DNA from 3 places in the Pseudomonas sp. 18173 genome. Region 2 is predicted to be linked to each of the others. Evidence: predicted binding sites of a transcription regulator. Region 2 holds the regulator's gene; each other region holds the start of a gene.
What was found. Region 2 encodes sigma-54, which starts transcription at its own class of promoters, with help from an activator protein. Its sites were predicted from a motif close to ANTGGCATNNANNTTGCTNT; they were not measured.
Positions count from the first base shown of each region.

Region 1 (9,488 bases), on a different contig from region 2:
TGCGGATGGATTTGCCGTAGGCGTGACCGGACGGCATGTCCAGGTCTTTCCAGACCCCAGGCAGGTCTTGCTTGCGTATACCCAGCAAGTCGATGCGCTGGCCACCGGTGACCTTAACCATCGGTACGTTGTATTTGTCGGCAACGTCGGCAATGCGCCGCAGTTCCGAAGGATTGGTCACACCGCCCCACATCCGCGGGACGACCGAGTAAGTGCCGTCTTTCTGAATGTTGGCGTGAGCCCTTTCGTTGATCAGGCGCGATTGCGGGTCATCCTTGGCTTCCCCCGGCCAGGTGGAAATCAGGTAGTAATTGAGTGCCGGCCGGCAGGTCGCGCAACCATTGGGTGTACGCCAGTTCAGGTAGCTCATGGTGCCGGCGATGGTCAGCAGGTGCTGTTCGCGGATGGCTTGGCGGATCTGTCCGTGGTTGAGGTCGCTGCAGCCGCAGATGGCCTTTTCGCTTTTCGGCTTGACGTCGGCGGCGCCGCCCACGGTGTTGATCAGGATCTGCTCCACCAAACCCGCGCACGAACCGCAGGAGCTGGCGGCCTTGGTGTGTTTCTTGACGTCGTCGACGCTGAACAGTCCGTGTTCCTGGATCGCCTTGACGATGGTGCCTTTGCATACGCCGTTGCAGCCGCAGACTTCGGCGCTGTCGGCCATGCTCATGGCTTTGTCCTGGCCTTGGTGTCCTACGTCGCCGAGTGCATTTTCACCGAACATCAAGTGATCGCGGATCTCACTGATGGCGTGGTTTTCACGGATCTGCCGGAAATACCAGCCGCCATCTGCCGTATCGCCGTACAGACAGGCGCCGACCAGCACGTCATCCTTGATCACCAGTTTTTTGTAGACCCCGCCAATCGGGTCCGAGAGGGTAATGGTCTCGGTGCCTTCGCCACCCATGAAGTCGCCGGCGGAAAACAGGTCGATGCCGGTGACCTTCAGTTTGGTCGAGGTCACCGACCCCTTGTAGGTGGCAAAACCGAGCTGCGCGAGGTGGTTGGCGCAGACTTTGGCCTGTTCGAACAGCGGCGCCACCAAACCATAGGCGATGCCGCGGTGGCTGGCGCACTCACCGATGGCATAGATCCTGGGGTCATACGTTTGCAGGGTGTCGTTGACCAGAATCCCGCGGTTGCACGGAATGCCGGATTTCTCCGCCAGCTCGGTATTGGGGCGAATGCCGGCGGCCATCACCACCAGGTCCGCGGGGATGATGTCGCCGCTCTTGAATTGCACCGAGCCGACCCGGCCGTTGCCCGCGTCGTGCAAGGCCTGGGTCTGCTCGCTCAGGCGAAAGTGCAGGCCGCGAGACTCCAGGGCGGTTTGCAGTAATTGGCCGCTGGTCTTGTCCAGTTGCCGCTCCATCAACCACTCGCCGATGTGCACCACGGTGACGTGCATGCCCCGCAGCATCAGGCCGTTGGCAGCCTCCAGGCCGAGCAGGCCGCCACCGATCACCACAGCGTGCCGGTGGGTTTTCGCGGTGTCGATCATGGCCTGGGTGTCGGCGATGTCGCGGTAGCCGATCACACCCTCAAGGGTGTTGCCGGGAATGGGCAGGATGAAAGGCGTCGATCCGGTGGCGATCAGCAGGCGATCGTATTCGGCCTCGCTGCCGTCTTCGGCGATGACCCGGCGCTTGACCCGGTCGATCTCCACCACTTTGCGGTTGAGCAGCAGTTTGACGTTGTTGTCCAGGTACCAGCTCAGGTCGTTGAGCACGATCTCTTCGAAGGTCTGTTCGCCCGCCAGCACCGGCGACAACAGGATGCGGTTGTAGTTGGTGTGCGGTTCGGCGCCGAAGACCGTGATGTCGTACAGCTCCGTGCTCAGTTTGAGCAGTTCTTCCAGGGTCCGCACCCCGGCCATGCCGTTGCCGATCATCACCAGTTTTAGTTTTTTCATCAGGTTCTCCGGGGGGCTCAGGCCTGCCTCATCAGGGTTCAGGCCATGCTCGACAAATTTTGCGCAAACAAAAAAAGGCGTCCCGCTAGTTGCCTAGCGAGGACGCCTTTGTCCTGGTCCCGTTCTCTCGGGAAGTGCAGCCTTCGTCGTTGAAGCCTGCGCTTTATGTCTGTTGAAAGAGGTAATGCAGCGGTTGTGCCAAGTCGCTCAGATCCCGTGTTTATTGGTATTCTTCCCGTTTTCAGGGACAGAACCGCGAGGGAATGCACCGATTCAAAGCGCGTTGCCCGCTAATGGAGCGCAATCACCAGCAGCGCCAGGTTGAGCAACAGCGATACCAGCGCCAGTGTCCGCCAGACCTTCAGCGGCTCGCGTTCCAGCAACGGTTTGGGGCGCACATTCAAACTGCGGCGTTCGCCCTGCTCGAGCAGCAGCAGCCATTCTTCCGCCGTTTCGAAGCGTTGATCGGGGACCGCCGCCACGGCACGCTCCAGATTGTGGGCGATCCAGTCCGGCAGGTCGGGCCGGTAGCGGCTGGCGTTGACCGGGAGGCCAAACCTGGGGCGCTGGAACGCTTCGATTTCGCCATAGGGGTAGTGCCCGGTGAGCAGGAAATACAAGGTCACGCCGACGGCGTACAAGTCCTGCTGTGGCGTCGGCACTTCGCCGCGAAAAGCTTCCGGTGCGATGTAGCTGGGTGTACCCGGCAGGGCCCAGGGCAGGTCTTGCGAGAGGCCGGGGCAATAGGCAAGGCCGAAATCCAGCAGGCGCAACTCACCGTCGTGCCCCAGCAGCAGGTTTTCCGGTTTGATATCGCGATGCAGAATCTGCCGTCGATGCAACAGGCCGACCGCTCGCAGCAAGCGTTCGGCGATGTCTTGCCACTGGGGCAGCGGTAGCGGTCCGCTTTGCTCATGTCGTTGCGCCAGGGTAGTGCCCGAATATTCACGCATCACGTAGTACAAATGCTGACGCTGACTGGCGGCATGGACTTCAGGAAAATGCCGACCTGCCACGCGTTTGAGAAACCACTCTTCCGACAGCAGTGCCTGCCCGGCCTGGTGATCGTCGTGCAGGCGCCCCGGCAGCGTTTTCAGCAGCCAGGGTTGTTGCTGATGGTCGCGAACGCGATAAAGCAACGATTGCTGGCTCTGGGCGACGATCCCCTCGACCTGCCAGCCCTCGAACGCCTGACCCGGTTTCAAGGCTGGCGGCAGTGGCCATTGCTGCAAGTGAATCAGCGCATCGCCAATACTCGCTTCACCGAGGGCATCGACCCGCACCAGCAAGGCGCTGGCATTGTCCTGACTGCCCGCCAGGTGTGCAGCATTGACCAGGGTTTGCGCAGCACTTTGCAAGTCCGGTTGATCACGCAGGATCGCCGCAATGGCGGTATCGCCCAGGACAGCCCAGATGCCGTCGCTGAGCAGGACAAAGCTTTCGTCGGGGCGCAACTCACCGTCGAGAAAGTCCAGCACCAGATGTTGATCGAGGCCCAGCGCCCGTTTCAGCACGTGCTGCATGCCCGGCTGGTCCCAGACGTGATCCTCGCTGATGCGCTGCAATCGATCGGCGTGCCAGCGATACACCCGACAGTCGCCGACATGGGCCAGGGTAAAGCGCCGGCCACGCAGGACCAGCGCACTGAGGGTGGTCAGCAGCGGTTGTCCGCCGCCGTTGGCCTGCAACCAGCGGTTTTGCGCCAACAGCAGACGATCGAGTGCCTGTGCGACGCTCCAGGTTTCCGGCGTGGCGTAGTAATCCAGCGCCAGGGCCTGCAACGTCGAACGGGCTGCCAGGCCGCCATCGGCGCACTGGCTGACACCGTCGGCGATGGCGAACAGGTAACCTTTGCTCGCCGCCAGCGCCGGAGCTGGCGTGACCAGGCGCAGGGCATCCTGGTTTTCCTCGCGAGGACCGGTGGCGCTGGCTTCGGCGAAACTCAGTTGCAGGCTCATCGAGACCTCAGACCCGCGCAGCCGTCACGGCGGCCGAACCCCAGGTGGTTCTCCAGCGGCGTTTCACGCCGTGCAGGCCGAACCACGCCAATACGCCGAGACTGGCGAACAACCACAGCGCCAGTTGATAGCTGCCGGTGCTCTGTTTGATCGCGCCCATGCCGGCCGCGAGGGCAAAACCACCGATGCCGCCGGCCATGCCGATCAGGCCGGTCATCACGCCGATTTCCCGACGAAACCGCTGCGGCACCAGCTGGAATACCGCGCCATTGCCGGCCCCCAAACCAAGCATGGTGCAGACGAAAAGTGCCAGTGCGGCGTAGGAATTCGGCAGGTTGAAACCGACTGCGGTAATGCAGATCGCCGCGACGGTGTACATCGCCAGCAAGGTCCGGATACCGCCAAATCGGTCAGCCAGCGCGCCGCCCAAGGGGCGCATCAGGCTGCCGCCGAACACGCAGGCAGCAGTGTAGTAGCCGGCAGTGACCGGGCTCAGGCCGTACTGGTCGTTGAAATAGCCGGGCAGGGCGCTGGCCAGGCCGATGAAGCCGCCGAACGTCACGCTGTAGAAAAACATGAACCACCAACTGTCACGATCGCCCAAGGCCTTGAAGTAGTCGGCCATGGATTTGGCTTTTGGGCGCTCGGGGGCGTTTTTGGCCAGCCAGGCGAAAACGATCAGGGTCAGGATCAGCGGAATCAGGGCGAAGCCGAACACGTTGCTCCAGCCAAACGCCGCCGCCAGCACCGGGGCGATCAATGCGGCGAACACCGTGCCCGAGTTCCCCGCGCCGGCGATACCCATGGCCTTGCCTTGATGCTGCGGCGGATACCACTGCGATGCCAAGGGCAGGGCGACGGCGAAAGACGCGCCGGCCATGCCCAGGAACAGCCCCAGCAGCAAGGCTTGCTCGTAGCTGTGGATGCCGAGTTTCCAGGCGCCGAACAGAGCGCAGATGACGATGACCTGACCGATCAGGCCGGCAGTCTTGGGCGACAGGCGATCAGCCAGCATTCCCATGATAAAACGCAAGACCGCCCCGGCCAGAATGGGCGTGGCCACCACCAGCCCGCGTTGCTGCGTTGTCAGGTGCAGGTCGGCGGCGATCTGTACCGCCAGAGGTCCGAGCAGATACCAGACCATGAAACTCAGGTCGAAATAGAGGAAGGCTGCGAACAATGTCGGTGTATGGCCGGATTTCCAGAAGCTTGAATTCATCGCGCACCTCAGCTGTGAAGAGTCTCGGAAGGAGTCATGAGCTTGCAGGTGGGGCGCCGTTACGGCCGCACCACCGGCCCCGTGCTGTGGGGCCAAAACGAAAAAACGCCGCGACCCGATTCGCCAGGGGCAAATGAGGTGCGCGACGTCTTTGTCGTAGGTGGGGCAACCGCCGTTGGTTACCTGTGGTGATTGCTTAGCGAGATTTGTGCCAACAGTTAGAGACCGAGTCGCCGCCATTCGCGAGCAAGCCCGCTCCCACATGGATAGTGGGTGTCCACAAAATCTGTGGGAGCGGGCTTGCTCGCGAAGGCGATAGAACATTCACCACAGAACTTCAGCCAAGCAACTCACTCATGGCAATGATCTGCTCCGCCACCTGGATCAGCTTCTGCTGTCGGCTCATCGCCTGGCGGCGCATCAGGGTGTAGGCCTCTTCCTCGTTGCAGTTCTTCATTTTCATCAGCAGCCCTTTGGCCAGTTCGATGCGCTTGCGCTCGGCCAATTGCTGGTCGCGGGCATGCAGCTGGGCACGCAGGGCCTGGTCGCTTTCGAAGCGCGCCATGGCTACATCGAGAATCGGCTGCAGGCGTTGTGCGTGAATGCCTTCGACGATGTAGGCACTGACCCCGGACTTGATCGCCTGTCGCATCACCCCGGGGTCGTGCTCGTCGGTGAACATCACAATCGGTCGGGGCTGGTCGCGAGTCACCAGCACCACTTGTTCCATGACATCACGCCCCGGTGACTCGGTATCGATCAGGATCACGTCCGGACGCACCGTTTCGACGCGTTCGGGCAAGTCGATGGTCAGGCCGGATTCATCGATCACTTCGAAACCGGCCTCGGTCAGGGCGGCCTTCAGGCGTCCGACCTTTTTGGCCGTGTCGTTGATCAGCAGGATACGCAGCATGTTCGTGGTCTCCTGTCAGCGGCTGGCGGATCGGTGCGAGCTGTCGCTCATGGCGTGCAATGTGAAACTGCGGGCATAACCGGCCGGGTCCGAGCCGTCCCAGATCTTGCCGTCGATCAACTGGCTGCTGCGCATCGCCCCGGCGGGCGAAGCGACGCCGACGGCACTGGCGGCCTGACGGTAGAGGTCCAGTTGCTGGACCTGCCGGGCCACCGCGAGATAGTCCGGGTCATCGCGCAGCAAACCCCAGCGGCGAAACTGGGTCATGAACCACATGCCGTCGGACAGGTACGGCAGGTTGACCTCGCCATTCCCGTGCAAGCGCAGCGCGTGGGGGTCTTGCCAGCGATGGCCAAGACCGTCGGCGTAATCGCCCAGCAGGCGCGGTTCGATGCTGTCCAGTGGCGCATCAAGGTACTGTGCGGCACTGAGCAATTGTGCGGTACTGCGGCGATTCTCGGTGCTTGCTTCGATGAAGCGGCTGGCTTCCAGGACCGCCATCACCAAAGCCCGCGCGGTATTGGGGTATTGCTCGACGAATGCGCGGGTGCAGCCGAGGACTTTTTCCGGATGATCGGGCCAGAGCGCCTGGGTCGTGGCCAGGGTGAAGCCGAGGTCCTGTTGCACGGCGCTGGCCGACCAAGGCTCGCCGACGCAGAACCCGTCGATACGCCCGGCGCGCAGGTGCGCGACCATTTGCGGTGGCGGCACTACCACGCTGTCGACATCCAGCAGTGGGTGAATGCCCTGGCTGGCGAGCCAGTAATACAGCCACATGGCATGGGTGCCGGTTGGAAAAGTCTGGGCGAAGGTGAGTTTTGAGCGAGTTTGGTGCACGTGCCGATCCAGTGCTTCAGGAGTGGTCACTCCCAGCGCCTGCAAGCCGCGGGACAGATTGATGCTCTGGCCGTTCTGATTCAGGCCCATCAACACCGCCATGTCGGTCGCGGCCACGCCACCGATGCCCAGGTGAACGGCGTAGACCAGACCGTAGAGGCTGTGGGCCGCATCGAGTTCGCCGCTGACCAGTTTGTCCCGCAGGTTGGCCCAGGACGACTGGCGCTTGAGGTTCAGGGTCAAGCCGTGGGGTTGGGCGAAGCCCTGGGTGGCGGCGACTACCACCGAGGCACAGTCGCTCAGGGCCATGAAGCCGAGATTGATTTCGGTCTTTTCCGGGGCATCGCTGCCATTGACCCAGGCCAGGGGGCCGGCTGACGGTTCGTTCATCGCGCGTTCACCTTGCAAAAAAAACGTCGTCACAGGGCCCTGCATGGACAGGCCGGTGACGACGCCATTGTCTTTGCACGCATTCCATCATTGGTATGGGTGCTGGTGCCTAAAGTGGTGCAAGGCATATGCCATTAACCGTTGATTTGCTCGCGCGCCTCGCTTGCCGCCCCGTTGCCCGGCTATAATCGCCGCCTCAATTCGCCGCCAATCGAGTCAAATCCGCCCATGTACACCCTGGCCCGTCAGCTGTTGTTCAAACTCTCCCCGGAAACCTCCCACGATCTGTCCCTGGACCTGATCGGCGCGGGCGGGCGTCTTGGGCTCAACGGCTTGCTGTGCAAGGCCCCGGCGAAGGTGCCGGTGAATGTCATGGGCCTGGACTTCCCGAATCCGGTCGGGCTGGCCGCCGGCCTGGACAAGAACGGCGCCGCCATCGATGGTTTCGCCCAGCTGGGTTTCGGTTTTGTCGAAATCGGCACCATCACGCCGCGTCCGCAACCGGGCAACCCGAAACCGCGCCTGTTCCGCCTGCCGGAAGCCGAGGCGATCATCAATCGCATGGGCTTCAACAACCTCGGCGTCGACCACCTGCTGGCCCGCGTGGCGGCGGCCAAGTACAAGGGCGTGCTGGGCATCAACATCGGCAAGAACTTCGATACGCCGGTCGAGCGTGCCGTGGACGACTACCTGATCTGCCTGGACAAGGTTTACGCCCACGCCAGCTATGTGACGGTCAACGTCAGCTCGCCGAACACGCCGGGCCTGCGCAGCCTGCAATTCGGTGACTCGCTCAAGCAGTTGCTGGCCGATCTGGCCGAGCGTCGTGCGGAACTGGCCTTGCGTCATGGCAAGCATGTACCGCTGGCGATCAAGATCGCGCCGGACATGAGCGACGAAGAAACCGCACAGGTTGCGCAAGCGCTGATCGAAACCGGAATGGATGCCGTCATCGCCACCAACACCACCCTGAGCCGCGTAGGCGTCGAAGGCATGGAGCATGGCGACGAGGCCGGTGGCCTGTCTGGCGCGCCGGTTCGCGACAAGAGCACCCACACCGTGAAAGTGCTGGCCTCGGAGCTGGGTGGTCGCCTGCCGATCATTGCTGCCGGTGGCATTACCGAAGGCAAGCACGCGGCAGAGAAAATCGCCGCTGGCGCGAGCCTGGTGCAAATCTATTCGGGTTTCATCTACAAAGGCCCGGCGCTGATTCGTGAATCCGTAGACGCCATCGCCGCCCAGTTGTAGGAGCGAGCTCGCTCGCGATGGACTCGAGAACACCGCGTGTTTCCAGAAAGCACGCGTTATCGTTATCGACCATCGCGAGCGAGCTCGCTCCTACAGGGAGATTGTTCTGGGTCAACGAGCAGGCATAAAAAAGGGCTCCTCAAAAGGAGCCCCTGGGCCGGAGCCCGCCGTCCGGATGGGACGTGCGTGGTTAATTCAGTACAAAGTCAGATTGTCGTGTCGGAGTGTTGTGCCCTGTAATTAGCCGACGGCGTGAAGTTCGTTGAGTCTGTGGATTCCCGCAGTGCCGGTCATACCGTCCCAGTTGTCGCCGCGTCCTTCTCGCCAGCCGTTGATCCAGGCTTGACGTACCGACGGTAGAGTAAATGGGCAAAGCTCACGGGATTTACCACCAACGCCATATTGATATCCGCGCAAAAATGCTCTTTCCAACGGATCACGCTTAAGTCTTCTCATAGGGTGTTGCCCTCACTTGTTGACTGTATTTATCGCGTTGACCTCAATCGAGGTCTGGCAGAAATGTCTGCCGTTGGGGGCTCGCTGCCGGCGTGGCGAGCCAAGGTGTTGACGTCCGTTGTGGCGCCAACCTGTATTGAGTTCTAACCAAAGCGTCACATCGAGGGAATGATCGTTTTGTCATAAGGACGTAACTATTAATGTGCTAAGGCCATAAGTAACAGCGTGTATTTAGCGTATTTATTGGCCAAACCCCGGTATGATCGGCCCTGCGCTGGATGATGGGCTTAATCCTTTAGTGAGAATGGCTCCCGTTGCCGGGAAGCACTATTCGACGAAGGGTCGACTTATGACATTTTGTTGCATCAACTTTTTTATCTGTCCTTGCATCTAAGCTCATTTAACCCGGGCAGCAAGGGTGGAACGGCACACCTTCGTGCCACGCGGGCGTTCTTCGAGAAAAGCGCCTGATTGAAAACCGGACCGGCAATGCGTTGCCCGGTCACTCAGCTAAAGGTTCTGGAATTCCCATGTCCGATCGTTTCGAACTCTTCC
Region 1 covers NZ_JBKFTN010000013.1:51,969-61,456, reverse strand. Annotated here, with positions in the region: gene nirB (nitrite reductase large subunit NirB) at 1-1,912, opposite strand, end outside; gene ACLD1X_RS15985 (protein kinase domain-containing protein) at 2,203-3,870, opposite strand; gene ACLD1X_RS15980 (nitrate/nitrite transporter) at 3,878-5,089, opposite strand; gene ACLD1X_RS15975 (ANTAR domain-containing response regulator) at 5,427-6,002, opposite strand; gene ACLD1X_RS15970 (CmpA/NrtA family ABC transporter substrate-binding protein) at 6,018-7,229, opposite strand; gene ACLD1X_RS15965 (quinone-dependent dihydroorotate dehydrogenase) at 7,458-8,477, shown strand; gene rmf (ribosome modulation factor) at 8,718-8,933, opposite strand; gene rlmKL (bifunctional 23S rRNA (guanine(2069)-N(7))-methyltransferase RlmK/23S rRNA (guanine(2445)-N(2))-methyltransferase RlmL) at 9,464-9,488, shown strand, end outside.
Region 1: the regulator sigma-54 is predicted to act here: its motif matches at 7,346-7,365, upstream of ACLD1X_RS15970 (CmpA/NrtA family ABC transporter substrate-binding protein).

Region 2 (9,488 bases):
CAGGCATTCACCAGCCAGGACGTCGCGCAGTTGTATGCGCCGGACAATCCCCTGGAAGTGCTGACCCGTGCCGAGAAAGTCGATTTGCTCAAGCGAGTCGACGCCGCGACCCGTGCCCTCGACCCGCGCATCCAGCAAGTCACCGTGAGCATGGCCGGTGTCTGGGAGCGGATTCTGGTGGCTTCCACCGACGGCGGCCTGGCGGCGGATGTGCGGCCGCTGGTGCGTTTCAATGTCAGCGTGATCGTCGAACAGAACGGTCGCCGCGAGCGCGGCGGTCATGGCGGTGGCGGTCGGACCGACTACCGTTATTTCCTCGGCGAAGACCGCGCCATGGGTTATGCCCGTGAAGCGTTGCGCCAGGCGCTGGTCAACCTTGAGGCCATCCCGGCACCGGCCGGTACCTTGCCGGTGGTGCTCGGTTCCGGCTGGTCGGGCGTGCTGCTGCACGAAGCGGTCGGCCACGGTCTGGAAGGCGACTTCAACCGCAAGGGCAGCTCTGCCTATAGCGGGCGCATGGGCGAGATGGTTGCGTCGAAGCTGTGCACCATCGTCGATGACGGCACCCTGGCCGGTCGCCGCGGCTCGTTGAGCGTCGATGATGAAGGCACGCCGACCGAGTGCACCACGCTGATCGAAAACGGCGTGCTCAAAGGCTACATGCAGGACAAGCTCAACGCTCGTCTGATGGGCGTGGCTCGCACCGGTAATGGCCGTCGCGAGTCCTACGCGCACCTGCCGATGCCGCGCATGACCAATACCTACATGCTCGCCGGTGAAAGCGATCCGGCGGAAATCATCGCCTCGGTGAAACGCGGCATCTACTGCGCCAACCTGGGTGGCGGTCAGGTGGACATCACCAGCGGCAAGTTCGTGTTTTCCACCAGCGAGGCGTACCTGATCGAGGACGGCAAGATCACGGCACCGGTCAAAGGCGCAACGCTGATCGGCAACGGGCCGGAAGCCATGAGCAAGGTGTCGATGGTCGGTAATGACCTGTCGCTGGACAGTGGCGTGGGCACGTGTGGCAAGGATGGGCAGTCGGTGCCGGTGGGTGTCGGCCAGCCAACGCTGAAGATTGATGCGATCACCGTGGGTGGCACGGGCGCGTAAGCGGCTTTTGCAACAGTGGAGCTTCGGGTGAGTTGCAGGGCAACTCACCCGATCAGGGATTCAACGCAGGCCGCGTTGAGTCTCGTCCAGCTCACGGATGTACTTGAAGATTTTACGGCTGGAAGCAGGAGGCTTGTTTTGCGCAACCTCATGCTGGGCCTGACGGATCATGGAACGCAGTTGCTGGCGATCGGCGTCAGGGTAGTCGACGACGAATTTTTCCAGAACGGCATCGTCACCGGCAATCAGGCGATCTCGCCAGCGCTCCAGGTTGTGGAAACGCTCGTTGTACTGGCGAGTGGAGGCATCGAGTTGATCGAGCAAGACCAGAATGGCGTCAGTGTCCTGATCGCGCATCAGCTTGCCGATGAACTGAAGGTGTCGCTTACGCGCGATGTTCGCGGTGTGCTTGGGCGCATCGGCCAGGGCCCGGCGCAAGGCGTCGGTCAAGGGCAGCTTTGCAACCAAGTCAGGCTTGAGTGTTGTAAGGCGCTCGCCAAGGTCAACCAGAGCATGAAGCTCGCGTTTAACCTGGGATTTGCTTTTTTCTCCCGTATCGAGGGAGTCGTCGTAAGAATCAACCATGGTGGCAGTCCGCAAAGAAACGCCGCCATGATAACCAGTCGGGGGCCGCTTGTCCGGCCCGGTCGCTCGATGACCGTTACCGAAAGCAGAATTTGAGTGGAGAACAGCATGAGTGCAGTTGAAAGCGTCGGCCCACAAGCGTTGCCGGCACTGCAGGAACAAGTCGAGCAGATCATCGCTGAAGCCAGACGCCAAGGGGCCAGTGCCTGTGAAGTGGCGGTGTCACTGGAGCAGGGTTTATCGACTTCGGTGCGCCAGCGTGAAGTCGAAACGGTCGAATTCAACCGCGATCAGGGGTTTGGCATCACCTTGTACGTCGGCCAGCGCAAAGGCTCGGCCAGCACTTCGGCCAGTGGTCCGGAAGCGATCCGCGAAACGGTTGCCGCTGCACTGGCCATCGCCAGGCACACTTCGGAAGACGAAGCCTCGGGCCTGGCGGATGCTGCGCTGATGGCGCGGGACATTCAGGATTTCGACCTGTTCCACCAGTGGGACATTACTCCGGAACAAGCCATCGAACAGGCCCTGGCCTGCGAAGCCGCGGCGTTTGCCGCCGACAGCCGGATCAAGAACGCCGACGGCACGACCCTCAGTACCCATCAGGGCTGCCGCGTTTATGGCAACAGCCACGGGTTCATCGGCGGTTACGCATCGACTCGTCACAGCTTGAGCTGCGTGATGATCGCCGAAGCGGACGGCCAGATGCAGCGCGATTACTGGTATGACGTGAACCGCCAGGGCAATCTGCTCGCCGACCCGGTCAGCATCGGCCAGCGCGCTGCGCAACGGGCGGCGAGCCGTCTGGGCGCGCGTCCGGTGCCGACTTGCGAGGTGCCGGTGTTGTTTTCCGCAGAGTTGGCCGGGGGGCTGTTCGGCAGTTTCCTGTCGGCGATTTCCGGTGGCAGCCTGTATCGCAAGTCTTCGTTCCTTGAGGGTACTCTCGGCCAGAAACTGTTTCCGGAGTGGCTGACCATCGACGAGCGTCCGCACCTGATGCGTGCCATGGGCAGCGCAGCGTTCGACGGTGACGGCTTGGCAACCTACGCCAAACCATTCGTCGAAAAAGGCGAGCTGGTGTCATACATCCTCGGTACCTACTCCGGTCGCAAGCTGGGCATGCCGAGCACGGCCAACGCCGGCGGCGTGCACAATCTGTTCGTCACCCATGGTGATGAAGACCAGGCGGCCTTGCTGCGGCGCATGGGGCGCGGCTTGTTGGTCACCGAGTTGATGGGCCAGGGGCTGAACATGGTCACGGGCGATTACTCCCGGGGTGCGGCGGGATACTGGGTCGAGAACGGCGAAATCCAGTTCGCGGTCCAGGAAGTGACCATCGCCGGCAACATGCGCGACATGTTCAAGCAGATCGTCGCGGTCGGTAATGATCTCGAACTTCGCAGCAACATCCGCACCGGTTCGGTGCTGATCGAGCGGATGACCGTAGCGGGCAGTTAATCTCCCGTGACAAAAAAGGCGCGCCACCCAATGGGTGGCGCGCCTTTTTTATGGTTCTTCACGGAGTCTGGAGAAACAAAGAAACAAGAACGCCGATTTGCTTGATGATGGTGATGGATACGGCGCCCCCTCACCACAAAGCCGCGGCGTTTACTCGCCTTCGTCGAAGTAATTGTTGATCAGGGCTACCAGCGCATCCATCGCTTCCTGTTCCTGCTCGCCTTCCGTGCTCAGATGGATTTTCGTGCCCTTGCCGGCAGCGAGCATCATCATGGCCATGATGCTTTTTCCATCGACGGTGGATTCCGGGGTGCGACCCACGCGGATCGTGCAATCCTTGAATTGGCCGGCAACACCAACGAATTTTGCCGACGCCCGGGCATGCAAACCCAGTTTATTGATGATTTCGATTTCCAGAGCAGGCATCGCGATGTGAATCCTTTAGCTGAGGTCGCGGTGGCGAACCTGGACGTTCTTCAGGGATTTTTGCAGCGTCTGCCCCAGACGCTCGGTCAGGTAGACGGAGCGGTGATGTCCGCCAGTGCAGCCAATGGCAATGGTGACGTAGGCGCGGTTGCTGGCGGCAAAACGAGGCAGCCACTTTAGCAGGTATGTGGAAATGTCCTGGAACATCTCTTCGACATCCGGCTGTGCCGCCAGATATTCGGCAACCGGTTGATCAAGCCCTGACTGCTCGCGCAATTCCGGTTTCCAGTAAGGGTTGGGCAGGCAACGCACATCGAACACCAGGTCGGCGTCCACCGGCATGCCGCGTTTGAACCCGAAGGATTCCACCAGGAACGCAGTGCCGGGTTCCGGCTGATTCAACAGGCGCAGCTTGATGGCATCGCGCAGTTGATACAGGTTCAGGTTGGTGGTGTTGATCTTGAGATCGGAGAGGTCGGCAATCGGCCCGAGCAGCACGCTCTCGACGTTGATGGCTTCGGCCAGCGAGCGATTGGCGTTGCTCAGGGGGTGGCGCCGGCGGGTTTCCGAGAAGCGCTTGAGCAGGGTTTCTTCGTCGGCGTCCAGGTACAGGACATCGCACTGGATATGGCGGTTGCGGACTTCTTCGAGCAGGTCGGGGAAGCGTGACAGGTGGCTGGGCAGGTTGCGGGCGTCAATGGAGACGGCGACCAGCGGCTGCAACAGTTCGGTATGAATCAGCGCTCGTTCGGCCAGTTCCGGCAGCAGGCCGGCAGGCAGATTGTCGATGCAGTAGTACCCGTTGTCCTCAAGGACGTTGAGGGCGGTACTTTTACCTGAGCCGGAACGGCCACTGACGATGATCAAGCGCATGATTACTGACCGTTTTGCTCGTCCAGGACAACCTGATACAGGGCTTCATTGCTTGGGGCGCTGCGCAGTTTGTCGCGCACGTCCTTGCGGTCGAGCATGCTGGCGATCTGGCGCAGCAGCTCAAGGTGCGCATCGGTGGCGGCTTCCGGGACCAGCAGCACGAACAGCAGGTCAACCGGCGCGCCGTCGATGGCGTCGAAATCGATCGGGGCGTCCAGGTGCATCAAGGCGCTGATGGGCGAAACACAGCCCCTGAGACGGCAGTGTGGAATAGCGATGCCGTTGCCAAAACCTGTGGAACCGAGTTTTTCACGGGCAATCAGCGCCTCGAAGACATCTTGCATCTCCAGAGCCGGCACTTCGCGGGCGATCAGATTGGCAATTTGTTCGAGGGCTTTCTTTTTACTGCCACCCGGCACGTTCACCAGGGAACGGCCGGGGGTCAGGATACTTTCAAGTCGGATCATGGGTTGGGAGTGTTAACGACCGGTTGCGCCCTGAAGGAGGCTCTGGGTCTTTTCCTTATGCTTTTTGAGTTGTTTATCCAGCTTGTCGGTGAGTGCATCGATCGCGGCGTACATATCGGTATGTTCCGCGTTTGCGACCACTTCATTCCCGGGAATATGCAGCGTGGCTTCGATTTTCTGCTTCAGTTTTTCGACGGTCATCGTGACCTGCACGTTAGTGATCTTGTCGAAATGACGCTCCAATCGTTCGAGTTTTTCGCCGATGTAGGAGCGAAGAGGTTCGGTCACTTCCAGTTGGTGTCCACTGATGTTGACTTGCATACAGCTTCTCCTTCGTTGCCAGTGCATAAAGCGGTAGACCAGATGATCTACCACTGGAACGCTGTGGCGTGGCCCTACATCAACCGCTTGCGTTCGCTCGAAGGCGCGATCCCGAGGGATTCGCGGTACTTGGCGACGGTGCGGCGGGCCACCTGAATGCCTTGTGCCTCCAGTAAACCAGCGATCTTGCTGTCACTCAACGGCTTTTTCTGATTTTCCGCGGCAACCAGTTTTTTGATAATCGCCCGGATCGCCGTGGACGAGCATTCGCCGCCTTCGGAGGTGCTTACGTGACTTGAGAAAAAGTATTTCAGTTCATAAATGCCCCGGGGGGTGTGCATGAACTTCTGGGTGGTCACCCGTGAAATCGTCGACTCATGCATGCCGACCGCTTCGGCGATGTCATGCAGGACCAGCGGCTTCATGGCTTCGTCGCCATATTCGAGGAACCCGCGCTGATGCTCGACGATCTGGGTGGCAACCTTCATCAGGGTCTCGTTACGGCTTTGCAGGCTCTTGATGAACCAGCGGGCCTCCTGCAACTGATTGCGCATGAAGGTGTTGTCGGCACTGGTGTCGGCGCGGCGCACGAACCCGGCGTACTGGGCGTTGACCCGCAGCCGTGGCACCGACTCCTGATTCAGCTCCACCAGCCAGCGCTCGTTGTCCTTGCGCACGATGACGTCAGGCACGACGTATTCGGCTTCGGTGGACTCGATCTGCGAGCCCGGACGCGGATTGAGGCTCTGGACCAGTTCGATGACCTGGCGCAGCTCGTCTTCCTTGAGCTTCATGCGGCGCATCAACTGGCTGTAGTCGCGACTGCCGAGCAAGTCGATGTAGTCGGTGACCAGGCGCTTGGCCTCGGCCAGCCAGGGGGTCTTGGCCGGCAGCTGGCGCAATTGCAGCAGCAGGCATTCGCCCAGGTTGCGGGCGCCGATGCCGGCGGGCTCGAATTGCTGGATGCGGTGCAGGACGGCTTCGATTTCGTCCAGTTCGATGTCCAGTTCCGGATCGAAGGCTTCGAGGATCTCCTCGAGGGTTTCGTCCAGATAGCCCTGATTGTTGATGCAGTCGATCAGGGTCACGGCGATCAGGCGATCGGTATCGGACATCGGAGCCAGGTTCAGTTGCCACAGCAAATGACTTTGCAGGCTTTCGCCGGCCGAGGTGCGGGTGGTGAAGTCCCACTCGTCGTCATCGTTGCTGGGCAGGCTGCTGGCGCTGGTCTGGTAAACGTCTTCCCATGCGGTGTCGACGGGGAGTTCGTTGGGAATGCGCTCGTTCCAGTCGCCCTCATCGAGGTTATCCACCGTCGGCGCGCTTTCCTGGTAGGAGGGTTCCTGGATGTCGGTGTTGGGCTTTTGTTCGGCGTTGTCGGCCAGGGGGTCGGAATTGTCGAAGTCGTCGCCTTCTTCCTGGCGTTCGAGCATCGGATTGGACTCCAGGGCCTCCTGGATTTCCTGTTGCAGGTCCAGGGTCGACAATTGGAGCAGGCGGATGGCCTGTTGCAGCTGCGGTGTCATCGTCAGCTGCTGGCCCATTCTCAAGACTAGCGATGGTTTCATGGCTGGGGCTTAACACCTTATTCGCCGGCGCACATGCGCCATCCACTACAGGGCGCCGGGGCGCCAAACATAAGCAAATTATATGCCCGAAACTGCAGCGTTTGCCTAGAGCGCTGTAACAATAAAAAAGTGTTGATTTTTTATCGGGACAAGCGCTCGGGCGACCTGCCAGATGCCGCTGCCTTTACAGGCGGAACTCATGGCCCAGATACACTTCCTTGACCAGGTTGTTGGCCAGGATGGTCTCTGCGTCACCTTCGGCGATCAGTTGGCCGTCGTTGACGATATAGGCGGTTTCACAGATATCCAGGGTTTCACGAACGTTGTGGTCCGTGATCAGCACGCCAATGCCCTTGGCCTTGAGGTGGTGAATGATCTGCTTGATGTCCCCGACCGAAATCGGGTCCACGCCGGCGAAGGGTTCGTCGAGGAGGATGAATTTCGGGTTGGTGGCCAGGGCCCGGGCGATTTCCACACGCCGGCGCTCGCCGCCGGACAGGCTCATGCCGAGGTTGTCGCGGATGTGGCTGATGTGGAATTCCTGCAGCAGGCTTTCCAGCTCCTTGCGACGGCCGGCCTTGTCGAGTTCCTTGCGGGTCTCGAGGATGGCCATGATGTTGTCGGCCACCGACAGTTTGCGGAAGATCGATGCTTCCTGCGGCAAGTAGCCGATGCCGGCCTTTGCGCGGCCGTGCATCGGCTGGTGGCTGACGTCCAGGTCGTCGATCAGGACGCGGCCCTGGTCGGCTTGCACCAGGCCGACGATCATGTAGAAGCAAGTGGTCTTGCCGGCACCGTTCGGGCCAAGCAGGCCGACGATCTGGCCGCTGTCGATGGACAGGCTGACATCACGCACGACCTGGCGGCTCTTGTAGCTCTTGGCCAGATGCTGAGCTTTCAGAGTTGCCATTACTGGGCCTTTTTCTCGTCGGTTTTCTTCTTCGGCTGGATCACCATGTCGATACGCGGACGTGGTGCGGTCACGGAGGCACCGGTCGCACGGCCGGCCGTAGCAACCTGTTTTACCGTGTCGTAGACGATTTTCTCGCCTTCGGTGGTGCTGCCGTCATCACTGATGACCTTGGCCTGGTCGATCAGCACGATGCGGTTTTGCTGGGCATGGTACTGAATGGTCTTGCCGTAGCCCTGGATCGGTTTCGGCGAGTCGACTTTCTGCTTCTGCTCGAAATACGCCAGGTTGCCCACCGAAGTCACGACATCGATGTCGCCAGCCGGAGTGCGGGTGAGCGTGACGGTATTGCCTTTAACAATCATCGAGCCCTGGGTGATGATCACATCGCCCTTGTACGTGGCAACGCCTTGCTTGTCGTCCAGCTGGGCGTCGTCCGCCTGGACGCGAATGGGTTGTTCACTATCGTTCGGCAGAGCCCAGGCGCTCACGCTTCCCAGTGCTGCGCCCAGACTGAGCAAAATCGGGAGGGTTTTAACGAGCCTCATACTGTCCTCTTACGTTCGATAGCAGGTGTATCCTGCTTTCTTTCAAATACGCTTTCATTCCCTTGCCAGTCGATACACCGCCAGCGCCGTCGATTCTAACGTCTTGCTCGGTCTGCGCATATTGCTGCTGCGGGAACACGGTCATGCGGGTGCTGGTGATCAGGGTTTTACGGTTTTTCTCGTCGAAGCGCGTGATGCGCACGTCATCGATCAGTTCTACCTGTGTGCCGTCAGGGTTGACCTCGCCCTGCAGGCTCTGGACGTGCCACGGGAATTCAGTGCCGCGGAACACGTTCAGGTCGGGGTTGGTCAGCAAAGTCACCTCGGTCGCCTTCAGGTGCTCGACCTTGTCGGACACCAGATCATATTGCAGCTTGCCGTCCGGCAGGTACTGCACGCTGTGGGCGTTGATGGCGTAATAGTCGATCATGCTTTCATCGATCGGCGTTACCGGCTTGTCGAGGAAGCGTTCCGGGCTGATGTTCCAGTAGCCAGCCGCAGCGAATATCGCCGCGACGCAACTGTACAGTAGGGTGTTGCGAAACTTTTTGCTCAGCATAATGGGCTCACAGGTACGCCGCATTGGCCGCATCGAGGCGGTCCTGGGCGCGCAGGATCAATTCGCAGAATTCGCGAGCGGCACCTTCGCCGCCACGGGCGAGGGTGATGCCGTGAGCGTGTTCACGCACGAAGCTGGCGGCATTGGCCACCGCCATGCCGAGGCCGACGCGGCGAATCACCGGCAGGTCCGGCAGGTCGTCGCCGAGGTAGGCCACTTGCTCATAGCTCAGGTCCAGCTGGGCCAGCAGCTCGTCGAGCACCACCAGTTTGTCTTCGCGTCCCTGATAAAGATGCGGGATGCCGAGGTTCTTCGCTCGCCGCTCGACCACCGGGGTCTTGCGACCACTGATGATGGCGGTTTGCACGCCGGCGGCCATCAGCATCTTGATGCCCTGGCCGTCGAGTGTGTTGAACGTCTTGAATTCGCTGCCGTCTTCGAGGAAGTACAGGCGTCCGTCGGTCAGCACGCCATCGACATCGAACACCGCCAGTTTGATCTGTTTGCCACGTTGCAACAGGTCCGCACTCATTACATTACTCCTGCGCGCAGCAAATCGTGCATGTTCAAGGCGCCGACCGGGCGGTCCTGGCTGTCGACCACCACCAGTGCGTTGATTTTATGGTCTTCCATGATTTTCAGGGCTTCGGCGGCGAGCATTTC
Region 2 covers NZ_JBKFTN010000009.1:29,228-38,715, reverse strand. Annotated here, with positions in the region: gene tldD (metalloprotease TldD) at 1-1,113, shown strand, start outside; gene yjgA (ribosome biogenesis factor YjgA) at 1,174-1,698, opposite strand; gene pmbA (metalloprotease PmbA) at 1,807-3,153, shown strand; gene ACLD1X_RS12360 (HPr family phosphocarrier protein) at 3,304-3,579, opposite strand; gene rapZ (RNase adapter RapZ) at 3,595-4,452, opposite strand; gene ptsN (PTS IIA-like nitrogen regulatory protein PtsN) at 4,455-4,919, opposite strand; gene hpf (ribosome hibernation-promoting factor, HPF/YfiA family) at 4,932-5,240, opposite strand; gene ACLD1X_RS12340 (RNA polymerase factor sigma-54) at 5,315-6,808, opposite strand; gene lptB (LPS export ABC transporter ATP-binding protein) at 6,993-7,718, opposite strand; gene lptA (lipopolysaccharide transport periplasmic protein LptA) at 7,718-8,266, opposite strand; gene lptC (LPS export ABC transporter periplasmic protein LptC) at 8,253-8,825, opposite strand; gene ACLD1X_RS12320 (KdsC family phosphatase) at 8,833-9,357, opposite strand; gene ACLD1X_RS12315 (KpsF/GutQ family sugar-phosphate isomerase) at 9,357-9,488, opposite strand, start outside.

Region 3 (9,488 bases), on a different contig from region 2:
GACGGGTGATCAGCGTGTTCCACACCGCGTGTTCTTCGGCGGGGTAGTCGATAAAACCTTGCGCATCGGGCTCGCGAGCCACGTATTGCGTCTGCTTCATGCTGCTCTCCTGCTAGGGGGATTCGTTCTTGTTATGTACTGCTATGGACCTAGAAATACCCCATCAATTGCAGCGTTGCAGCAGGTGCCGGGCGTCACGCGCAGGAAAAATCCTCGATAAACGTAAAGTATTCGTTACGAATTCGTCGCGATCGCGCAGCCATTGAGATTTCCCGGTTTGAAAAACGCTTTGCCTGTCACATAATCTTGACGACTATCTGGGTGCCTCGAAAGAAAAATGCGATCGAACGCGCACTGCAATACCTCTGTGGGAGCGGGCTTGCTCGCGAAGGCGGTCTGTCTGATACATCAATGTTGGCTATGCCGACGTTTTCGCGAGCAAGCCCGCTCCCACAGGACCTCAACCTCACTCACTGCATTTTCGGGCCTTTTATATGCGTATCAAAGTCCACTGCCAGAACCGCATCGGCATCCTGCGCGACATTCTCAACCTGTTGGTGGAGTACGGCATCAACGTGGCCCGCGGTGAGGTGGGCGGTGAACATGGCAACGCCATCTACCTGCATTGCCCGAACCTGATCAACATTCAGTTCCAGGCCTTGCGACCGAAATTCGAGGCGATTGCCGGGGTCTTTGGCGTCAAGCGCGTAGGCCTGATGCCCAGCGAGCGTCGGCACATGGAGCTCAACGCACTGCTCGGTGCGCTGGAGTTTCCGGTGCTGTCGATCGACATGGGCGGTTCGATTGTCGCGGCCAACCGGGCGGCGGCGCAGTTGCTCGGCGTGCGGGTCGACGAGGTGCCGGGTATTCCCCTGTCGCGGTACGCCGAAGACTTCGATTTGCCGGAACTGGTGCGCGCCAACAAGTCGCGGATCAACGGGCTGCGGGTCAAGGTCAAGGGGGATGTGTTTCTGGCCGACATCGCGCCCTTGCAATCGGAGCACGACGACAGCGAGGCCATGGCCGGCGCGGTGCTGACGCTGCACCGCGCCGACCGGGTGGGCGAGCGCATCTACAACGTGCGCAAGCAGGAACTGCGCGGCTTTGACAGCATCTTTCAGAGCTCGAAAGTGATGGCCGCGGTGGTGCGTGAAGCACGGCGCATGGCACCGCTGGATGCGCCGCTTTTGATCGAAGGGGAAACCGGCACCGGCAAAGAGTTGCTGGCGCGGGCCTGTCACCTGGCCAGTCCTCGCGGGCAGTCGCCGTTGATGGCGCTCAATTGTGCCGGTCTGCCGGAGTCCATGGCCGAGACGGAACTGTTCGGTTACGGCCCCGGTGCCTTTGAAGGGGCGCGGGCCGAAGGCAAGCTCGGGCTGCTGGAACTGACGGCGGGCGGTACGCTGTTTCTCGATGGCGTTGGGGAAATGAGCCCGCGCTTGCAGGTGAAATTGCTGCGCTTCTTGCAGGACGGTTGCTTCCGGCGCGTAGGCAGCGATGAAGAGGTCTACCTCGATGTACGAGTGATCTGCGCGACCCAGGTCGACCTGTCCGAATTGTGTGCTCGCGGCGAGTTCCGCCAGGACCTCTATCACCGCTTGAACGTGTTGTCGCTGCACATCCCGCCGTTGCGCGAATGCCTCGACGGTTTGACGCCGCTGGTGGAACACTTCCTCGATCAGGCCAGCCGGCAGATCGGCTGTGCGCTGCCCAAACTTGCCCCGGCGGCCATGGAACGGCTCAGTCATTACCATTGGCCGGGTAACGTGCGGCAACTGGAGAACGTGCTGTTCCAGGCGGTTTCCCTGTGCGACGGCGGTACGGTCAAGGCCGAGCATATTCGTCTGCCGGATTATGGCGTGCGTCAGCCGCTTGGCGATTTTTCGCTGGAAGGCGGGCTGGACGAGATCGTCGGGCGTTTCGAAAAAGCAGTACTGGAGCGCCTCTACTCGGAGCATTCCAGCAGTCGACTGCTGGGCAAGCGCCTGGGCGTTTCTCACACCACGATTGCCAATAAATTGCGTGAATACGAAATAGGAAAACTTGAGCGGTAACGTTGTTTCGCTAAATTCAAATAAGAATAAATCGTAGATGATAGTTGTTTCGGGTGCTTCTTCATCTTGTTTGAAGTGCCTGTTACTCACGCCGTTGATCTGAATCAGGGAGCCTGCCAAGCAAGCCATCTAAGCTGAGTTCAAAGTTTGGCAGGAGCGAGAACCATGCCTTCAGCGGATGACACTTCCCAGCGAGTGCGTAAAGAAACTCGCCTGTTCTATTTTCTGATTGTCGTGCTGTTTCCTGCGCTATCGGTAGCGATAGTGGGCGGGTACGGTTTTATTGTCTGGTTCCTGCAAATGTTGCTCGGTCCCCCCGGGCCGCCTCACTGATCGCTGCTTTTTTTCTGAAATGCGCGGAGTGCCGGTCATGGAAAAGACGCTGCATATTGCCAGTCTCGTAGTCCTTGCTCGTCCTGCCCTTTTCGAAGCGGTGAAGGCTAACTTGCGTCTGTTAACGGGCGTTGAACTTCACCAGGAAAGTCCCGCCGGCAAATTGGTGGTGGTGTTGGAAACCGAGCACGAAAACCAGATTCTTCAGCGCATCGATCAGATCAACCGCCTGCCCGGCGTGCTCAATGCAGCCTTGGTTTATCACGAAATTCTCGATGTGACGGGAGAAAGCGCATGCCTATGACGCGGCGTGAGTTTGTCAAAGCCCAGGCTGCCGGGATTGCGGCTGCTGCTGCGGGGCTACCGGTATTTACCTCGGCCAGCAATCTGATCACCGAGCAAGACCGGGTTGCTCTGGACTGGAACAAGGCGCCCTGTCGCTTTTGCGGTACCGGGTGCAGTGTGATGGTGGCGACCAAGGACAATCGGGTGGTCGCGACCCATGGCGACGTGAAAGCCGAAGTCAATCGGGGGTTGAACTGCGTTAAAGGTTACTTCCTGTCAAAGATCATGTACGGCGTTGATCGCCTGACTCAGCCTCTGTTGCGTATGACGAACGGGCAATATGACAAACAGGGCGAGTTTCACCCCGTGTCGTGGAGTCAGGCGTTTGATGTCATGGAGTCAAAGTTCAAGGAAGCGCTGAAGAACAAAGGCTCCGATTCAATTGCGATGTTTGGTTCAGGGCAGTGGACAGTTTGGGAAGGGTACGCGGCCAACAAGTTGATGAAGGCCGGTTTTCGCTCGAACAATATTGACCCCAATGCGCGTCATTGCATGGCCTCTGCAGTCATGGGGTTCATGCGCACGTTCGGCATGGATGAGCCGATGGGCTGTTATGACGATATTGAGGTCACCGACGCGTTCGTCCTGTGGGGTTCAAACATGGCCGAGATGCACCCGATTCTTTGGAGTCGGGTGACCGATCGCCGTTTAAGTCAGCCCAGTGTGAAAGTTGCCGTGCTCTCGACTTTCGAGCATCGCAGTTTCGAGTTGGCCGATATTCCGATGGTGTTCAAGCCGCAGACTGACCTGCTGATTCTCAACTACATCGCCAACCACATCATTGAAAGCGGCTCGGTCAACAAAGACTTTGTCAGCAAGCACACACGGTTCGCCAAAGGGACGGATGACATCGGTTACGGTTTGCGCGCGGATAATCCGCTGGAAAAGAAAGCGCGCAATGCTGACAAGGCCAACACCTGGAGCGATATCGACTTCGATCAATTTGCCGCTTTCGTGAAGCCTTACACCCTTGAACGTACCGCGAAGGAAACCGGTGTTCCGGCCGAACGCCTCAAGGCATTGGCCGAACTGTATGCCGACCCCAAGCGCAAGGTGGTCTCGTTCTGGACCATGGGCTTCAACCAGCACACTCGGGGTGTGTGGGCGAACAATCTGATTTACAACATTCACCTGCTGACCGGGAAAATCAGTGAACCGGGCAACAGCCCGTTCTCGCTGACGGGGCAGCCATCGGCCTGTGGGACTGCGCGGGAAGTCGGGACGTTTTCCCATCGCCTGCCTGCCGACCTGGTGGTCACCAATGCGGCGCATCGCGCCACGGCGGAAAAAATCTGGAAGCTCCCGCCGGGTACCATCAAGGAAAAGGTCGGGTTCCATGCCGTGCAGCAGAGTCGCATGCTCAAGGATGGCGTGCTCAATGTGTATTGGACGATGGCCAGCAACAACATGCAGGCCGGGCCGAACATCATGCAGGAAGTGTTGCCCGGTTGGCGCAACCCCGAGAACTTTGTGGTGGTGTCGGATGTGTACCCTACGGTCTCGGCCCAGGCAGCCGATCTGATTCTGCCCACCGCGATGTGGGTCGAGAAAGAGGGCGCCTATGGCAATGCCGAGCGGCGTACGCAGTTCTGGCATCAACTGGTCTCGGCGCCGGGAGAGGCCAAGTCGGATCTCTGGCAGTTGGTCGAATTTTCCAAACGCTTTACCACGGACGAGGCCTGGCCGGCGCAATTGTTGGCCTCAGCCCCCGAATACAAGGGCAAAACCCTGTATGAGGTGCTGTTCAAAAATGGTCAGGTCGATCAATTCCCGGCAGATCAACTGGCGGCGGGCTATCAGAATGACGAGGCTCGGGATTTCGGTTTTTATCTGCAAAAAGGCCTGTTCGAAGAATATGCCCAGTTCGGCCGTGGCCATGGTCATGACCTTGCCCCCTTTGATCTTTATCACACCGAGCGCGGGTTGCGTTGGCCTGTGGTCGAGGGCAAGGAGACGCGCTGGCGTTTCCGTGAGGGTTATGACCCGTACGTCGAGAAAGGCAGTGGTGTGCAGTTTTACGGCTACCCCGACAAGAAGGCGATCATCTTCGCCTTGCCATATGAGCCACCGGCGGAATCTCCGGACGCGGACTTCCCGTTCTGGTTGAGCACCGGCCGGGTACTTGAGCACTGGCACACGGGGACCATGACCCAGCGCGTGGAAGAGCTCTACAAGGCAGTTCCTGATGCGCTGGTTTATATGCACCCTGCCGATGCCAAGGCTTTGAATGCCCGTCGTGGCAGCGAAGTGAAGCTGATCAGTCGGCGCGGTGAAATGCGAGCGCGCATCGAAACCCGCGGGCGCAACAAGCCGCCGCAAGGCCTGGTGTTCGTGCCGTTCTTCGATGCCAACAGGCTGATCAACAAGGTCACGCTCGATGCGACGGACCCTATCTCCAAGCAGACTGATTACAAGAAGTGTGCAATCCGGATCGAGCTGATCAAGACGGCATAAGGAGAGCTTTGATGAATGGTCGATCGCTGTCCTTGTTGGCCGTTTTGCTGATGTGGTTGTCGGCGGCGTTGGCCGCAGAGCCTGCTTATCCTCTGGATGCGCCAGCGCCGGATGGTCGGCGAGCCGGTGGCACCCTGACCCAGGAGTCGCCGGCACCGCCGATTGCCGAAGACGAAAACAAAGACCTCAAGCGCGAGCGCAATTATCCCGAGCAACCGCCCACCATCCCCCACAGTATTCGCGGCTATCAAATCGACAAGAACAGCAACAAATGCCTGTCTTGTCATAGTCGCGCCAACAGCGCACGCACGCAGGCACCGATGATCAGCATTACCCACTACATGGATCGCGATGGCCAGGCGCTGGCTGCGGTTTCACCGCGTCGTTACTTCTGCAACCAGTGTCATGTGCCACAGAAAGACGTGAAGCCGCTGGTGGAAAACAGCTTCAAGAATATTGACCAGGTGCTGCAAGACGAAATCAACGGCCAGCAGAAACGTTAAGGAGAGGCCATGAAATCTTTGCTTGTCCTGCTCAAGGATTATTGGGGTGTGCTGCGTCGACCCAGCGTGCATTACAGCCTGGGCTTTCTGACTCTCGGCGGGTTCATCGCCGGGGTGATTTTCTGGGGCGGTTTCAATACCACGCTGGAAGCGACCAATACCGAGAAGTTCTGCATTTCCTGTCATGAGATGCGTGACAACGTTTATGTCGAGTTACAGGACACCATCCACTACACCAATCGTTCAGGCGTACGGGCGACCTGCCCGGACTGTCACGTTCCTCACGAGTGGACGCACAAGATAGCCCGCAAAATGCAGGCATCAAAAGAGGTCTGGGGCAAAGTCTTCGGAACCATCGATACCCGCGACAAGTTTCTCGACATGCGGCGCGAACTGGCCGAGCACGAATGGTCAAGGCTCAAGGCCAATGACTCTCGAGAGTGCCGCAATTGCCATAACTTCGAATTCATGGATTTCACCCGCCAGGGCAAGCGCGCTGCCAGCATGCACTCCACGTCGCTGGCCAGTGGTCAGGCGACCTGTATCGACTGCCATAAAGGCATTGCCCACAAGCTGCCCGACATGAGCGGTGTCAAAGGCTGGTAACCGATCAGGCCAGTCTTTTGCGGTGTTGCCGCCAAGCGGCATGATCGCGCCGGTTTTTCGTCTTTGACACAATCCCCCGGATGCTCCTGATTGTCCTCAAGTCCCGTGTTTAAAGGGGCTTCATACCTCTGCAAGCAAGTTGGTCTGCAATTTGCTACAGCCTGCGCAGTACAGCAGTGGACGGCAAACGTCCGGCAGGCAGAGGAAAGAGTGTGGACAAGTACCTTTATGTGGCAATGACCGGCGCCAGCCAGAATGCACTGGCGCAAAAGGCTCATGCCAACAACCTCGCGAACATCTCCACCAACGGCTTCCAGAAAGACCTGGAGCAGGCCCGCTCGATGCCGGTGTTCGGTGACAGCTTTCCGGCGCGTGCGTTTGCCATGTCCGAACGCCCGGCTACCGATTTCTCCCCGGGCTCGCTGGTGGAAACCGGCCGCGACCTCGACGTTGCCGTGCAAGGCAGCGGCTGGATTGCCGTGCAGACTCCCGATGGCGCTGAAAGCTACGTGCGCACCGGCAGCCTGAACGTTGACGCCCTGGGCGTGTTGCGCGCCGGCAACGGCATGCCGGTCATGGGCAATGGCGGGCCGATTGCCGTGCCGCCGGAGCAGCAGATCGAAGTCGGCGAAGACGGCACCATCAGCATCCGCGCGATGGGCGAAGGTCCCCGGGTGATGGCTGAAGTCGACCGCATCAAGCTGGTCAACCCGGACCTCAAAAACATGACCAAGGGCCTGGATGGTTCGATCCACACCAAGGACGGCAAGCCGGCGCAGGCGGATGCCGGCGTCAAGCTGGTGTCCGGGTTCCTCGAGTCGAGCAACGTCAATGCCGTGGAAGAGATGACCTCGGTACTGGCCTTGTCCAAGCAGTTCGAGCTGCACATCAAGATGATGAACACCGCCAAAGACGATGACCAGGCCATGGCTCGGGTCTTGCAGATCAGCTAATTACCAGAACGTCGCGCCGTAAAACAGGCGCACGAGGAGAATCGAATGCTTCCGGCTCTATGGGTTGCCAAAACAGGTTTGTCCGCCCAGGACACCAACCTGACCACCATTTCCAACAACCTGGCGAACGTGTCGACCACGGGTTTCAAACGTGACCGCGCCGAGTTCCAGGACTTGCTCTACCAGATCAAGCGTCAACCAGGCGCCCAGTCGACCCAGGACAGCGAGCTGCCGTCGGGCCTGCAACTGGGTACCGGTGTGCGCATCGTCGGCACCCAGAAAAACTTCACTGCCGGCAGCCTGCAAACCACCGAGCAGCCGCTGGACATGGCCATCGACGGCCGCGGTTTCTTCCAGATCCTGCAACCGGACGGCACTACGTCCTATACCCGTGACGGTACCTTCCACCTGGACTCCAACGGCCAGGTCGTCAACGCCAGCGGCTTCGCCCTGGAACCGGCCATTGTCATTCCGAACGACGCGCAGACCTTCACGGTCGGCCGCGACGGCACCGTGTCCATCACCATTGCCGGCAACCCGGCTGCCCAAGTGATCGGCAACCTGCAAACCGCCGACTTCATCAACCCGGCCGGCCTGCAGGCCGTAGGCAACAACCTGTTCCTGGAAACCGCTGCCAGTGGTGCGCCGCAAGTCGGCACACCGGGCCTGAACGGTTTCGGCACCACGCTGCAGAACACCCTGGAAACCTCCAACGTCAGCACCGTTGAGGAGATGGTCAACATGATCACCACCCAGCGCGCCTACGAGATGAACTCCAAGGTGATCTCCACCGCCGACCAGATGCTCTCGTTCGTAACGCAGAATCTGTAATCAAGTCTATGGGGCGGCCATGAGGCTGCCTGCTACACCGTGAGGTAGGGTCATGAATCGCTATGTATCTGTTCTGGCACTGAGTGGGATCGCCGCGCTCGCAGGTTGCGTGCCTGCGACGCCCAAGCCCAATGACCCTTACTACGCTCCGGTGTTGCCGCGCACGCCGTTGCCGGCGGCGGCGAACAATGGCTCGATCTATCAGGCCGGTTTCGAACAGAACCTCTACAGCGACCGCAAGGCGTTCCGGATCGGTGACATCATCACCATCACCCTGAACGAAAAGACCCAGGCCAGCAAAAACGCCAACTCGCAGGTGGCCAAGAACAGCAAGACCGGCATCGGCCTGACCTCGCTGTTTGGCTCCACACCCAACACCAATAACCCGTTTGGCAGTGGTGACCTGAGCCTGGAGGCAAGCTACGAAGGCGACCGCGCGACCAAGGGTGACAGCAAGGCGGCGCAGGGCAACACCCTGACCGGCTCGATCACCGTGACCGTCGCCGACGTGTTGCCCAACGGCATCATCGCGGTGCGTGGCGAGAAGTGGATGACCCTCAACACCGGCGACGAACTGGTACGGATAGCCGGTCTTGTGCGCGCCGATGACATCGCCACCGACAACACTGTGTCGTCGACCCGTGTCGCCGATGCGCGCATCACCTACTCGGGCACCGGTTCGTTTGCCGATGCGAGTCAGCCAGGCTGGTTCGACCGTTTCTTCCTCAGCCCGCTGTTCCCTTTCTAGGTGGCTACGTTGAATTTCAGAAGTCTCATCGTTGCCGCTCTGATGCTGTCCGCGGCTTTCAACGCTCAAGCCGAGCGCCTGAAGGACATCGCCAGCATTTCCGGCGTGCGTTCCAACCAGTTGATCGGCTACGGCCTGGTGGTCGGGCTTAACGGCACCGGTGACCAGACGACGCAAACCCCGTTCACCCTGCAGACCTTCAACAACATGCTCTCGCAGTTCGGCATCAAGGTGCCGCCGGGCTCGGGCAACGTGCAGTTGAAGAACGTCGCGGCGGTGTCGATCAGTGCCGACTTGCCGGCGTTCGCCAAGCCGGGGCAGCAGGTCGACATCACCGTTTCGTCCATCGGCAACTCCAAGAGCCTGCGCGGCGGCACCTTGCTGCTGACGCCACTCAAGGGTATCGACGGCAACGTCTATGCGGTGGCCCAGGGCAACCTGGTGGTCGGTGGTTTCGATGCGGAAGGTCGTGACGGCTCGAAGATCACCGTCAACGTTCCGTCGGCCGGTCGCATCCCCGGTGGTGCGTCGGTGGAGCGCTCGGTACCGAGCGGTTTCAACCAGGGCAACAGCCTGACGCTGAACCTCAACCGTTCCGACTTCACCACCGCCAAGCGCATCGTCGACAAGATCAACGACATGCTCGGCCCTGGCGTGGCCC
Region 3 covers NZ_JBKFTN010000017.1:113,601-123,088, reverse strand. Annotated here, with positions in the region: gene phhA (phenylalanine 4-monooxygenase) at 1-100, opposite strand, end outside; gene ACLD1X_RS19610 (sigma-54-dependent transcriptional regulator) at 495-2,054, shown strand; gene ACLD1X_RS19605 (periplasmic nitrate reductase, NapE protein) at 2,220-2,387, shown strand; gene ACLD1X_RS19600 (chaperone NapD) at 2,425-2,691, shown strand; gene napA (nitrate reductase catalytic subunit NapA) at 2,682-5,186, shown strand; gene ACLD1X_RS19590 (nitrate reductase cytochrome c-type subunit) at 5,237-5,689, shown strand; gene ACLD1X_RS19585 (cytochrome c3 family protein) at 5,699-6,295, shown strand; gene ACLD1X_RS19580 (flagellar basal body rod protein FlgF) at 6,508-7,248, shown strand; gene flgG (flagellar basal-body rod protein FlgG) at 7,294-8,079, shown strand; gene flgH (flagellar basal body L-ring protein FlgH) at 8,132-8,827, shown strand; gene ACLD1X_RS19565 (flagellar basal body P-ring protein FlgI) at 8,870-9,488, shown strand, end outside.
Region 3: the regulator sigma-54 is predicted to act here: its motif matches at 6,434-6,453, upstream of ACLD1X_RS19580 (flagellar basal body rod protein FlgF).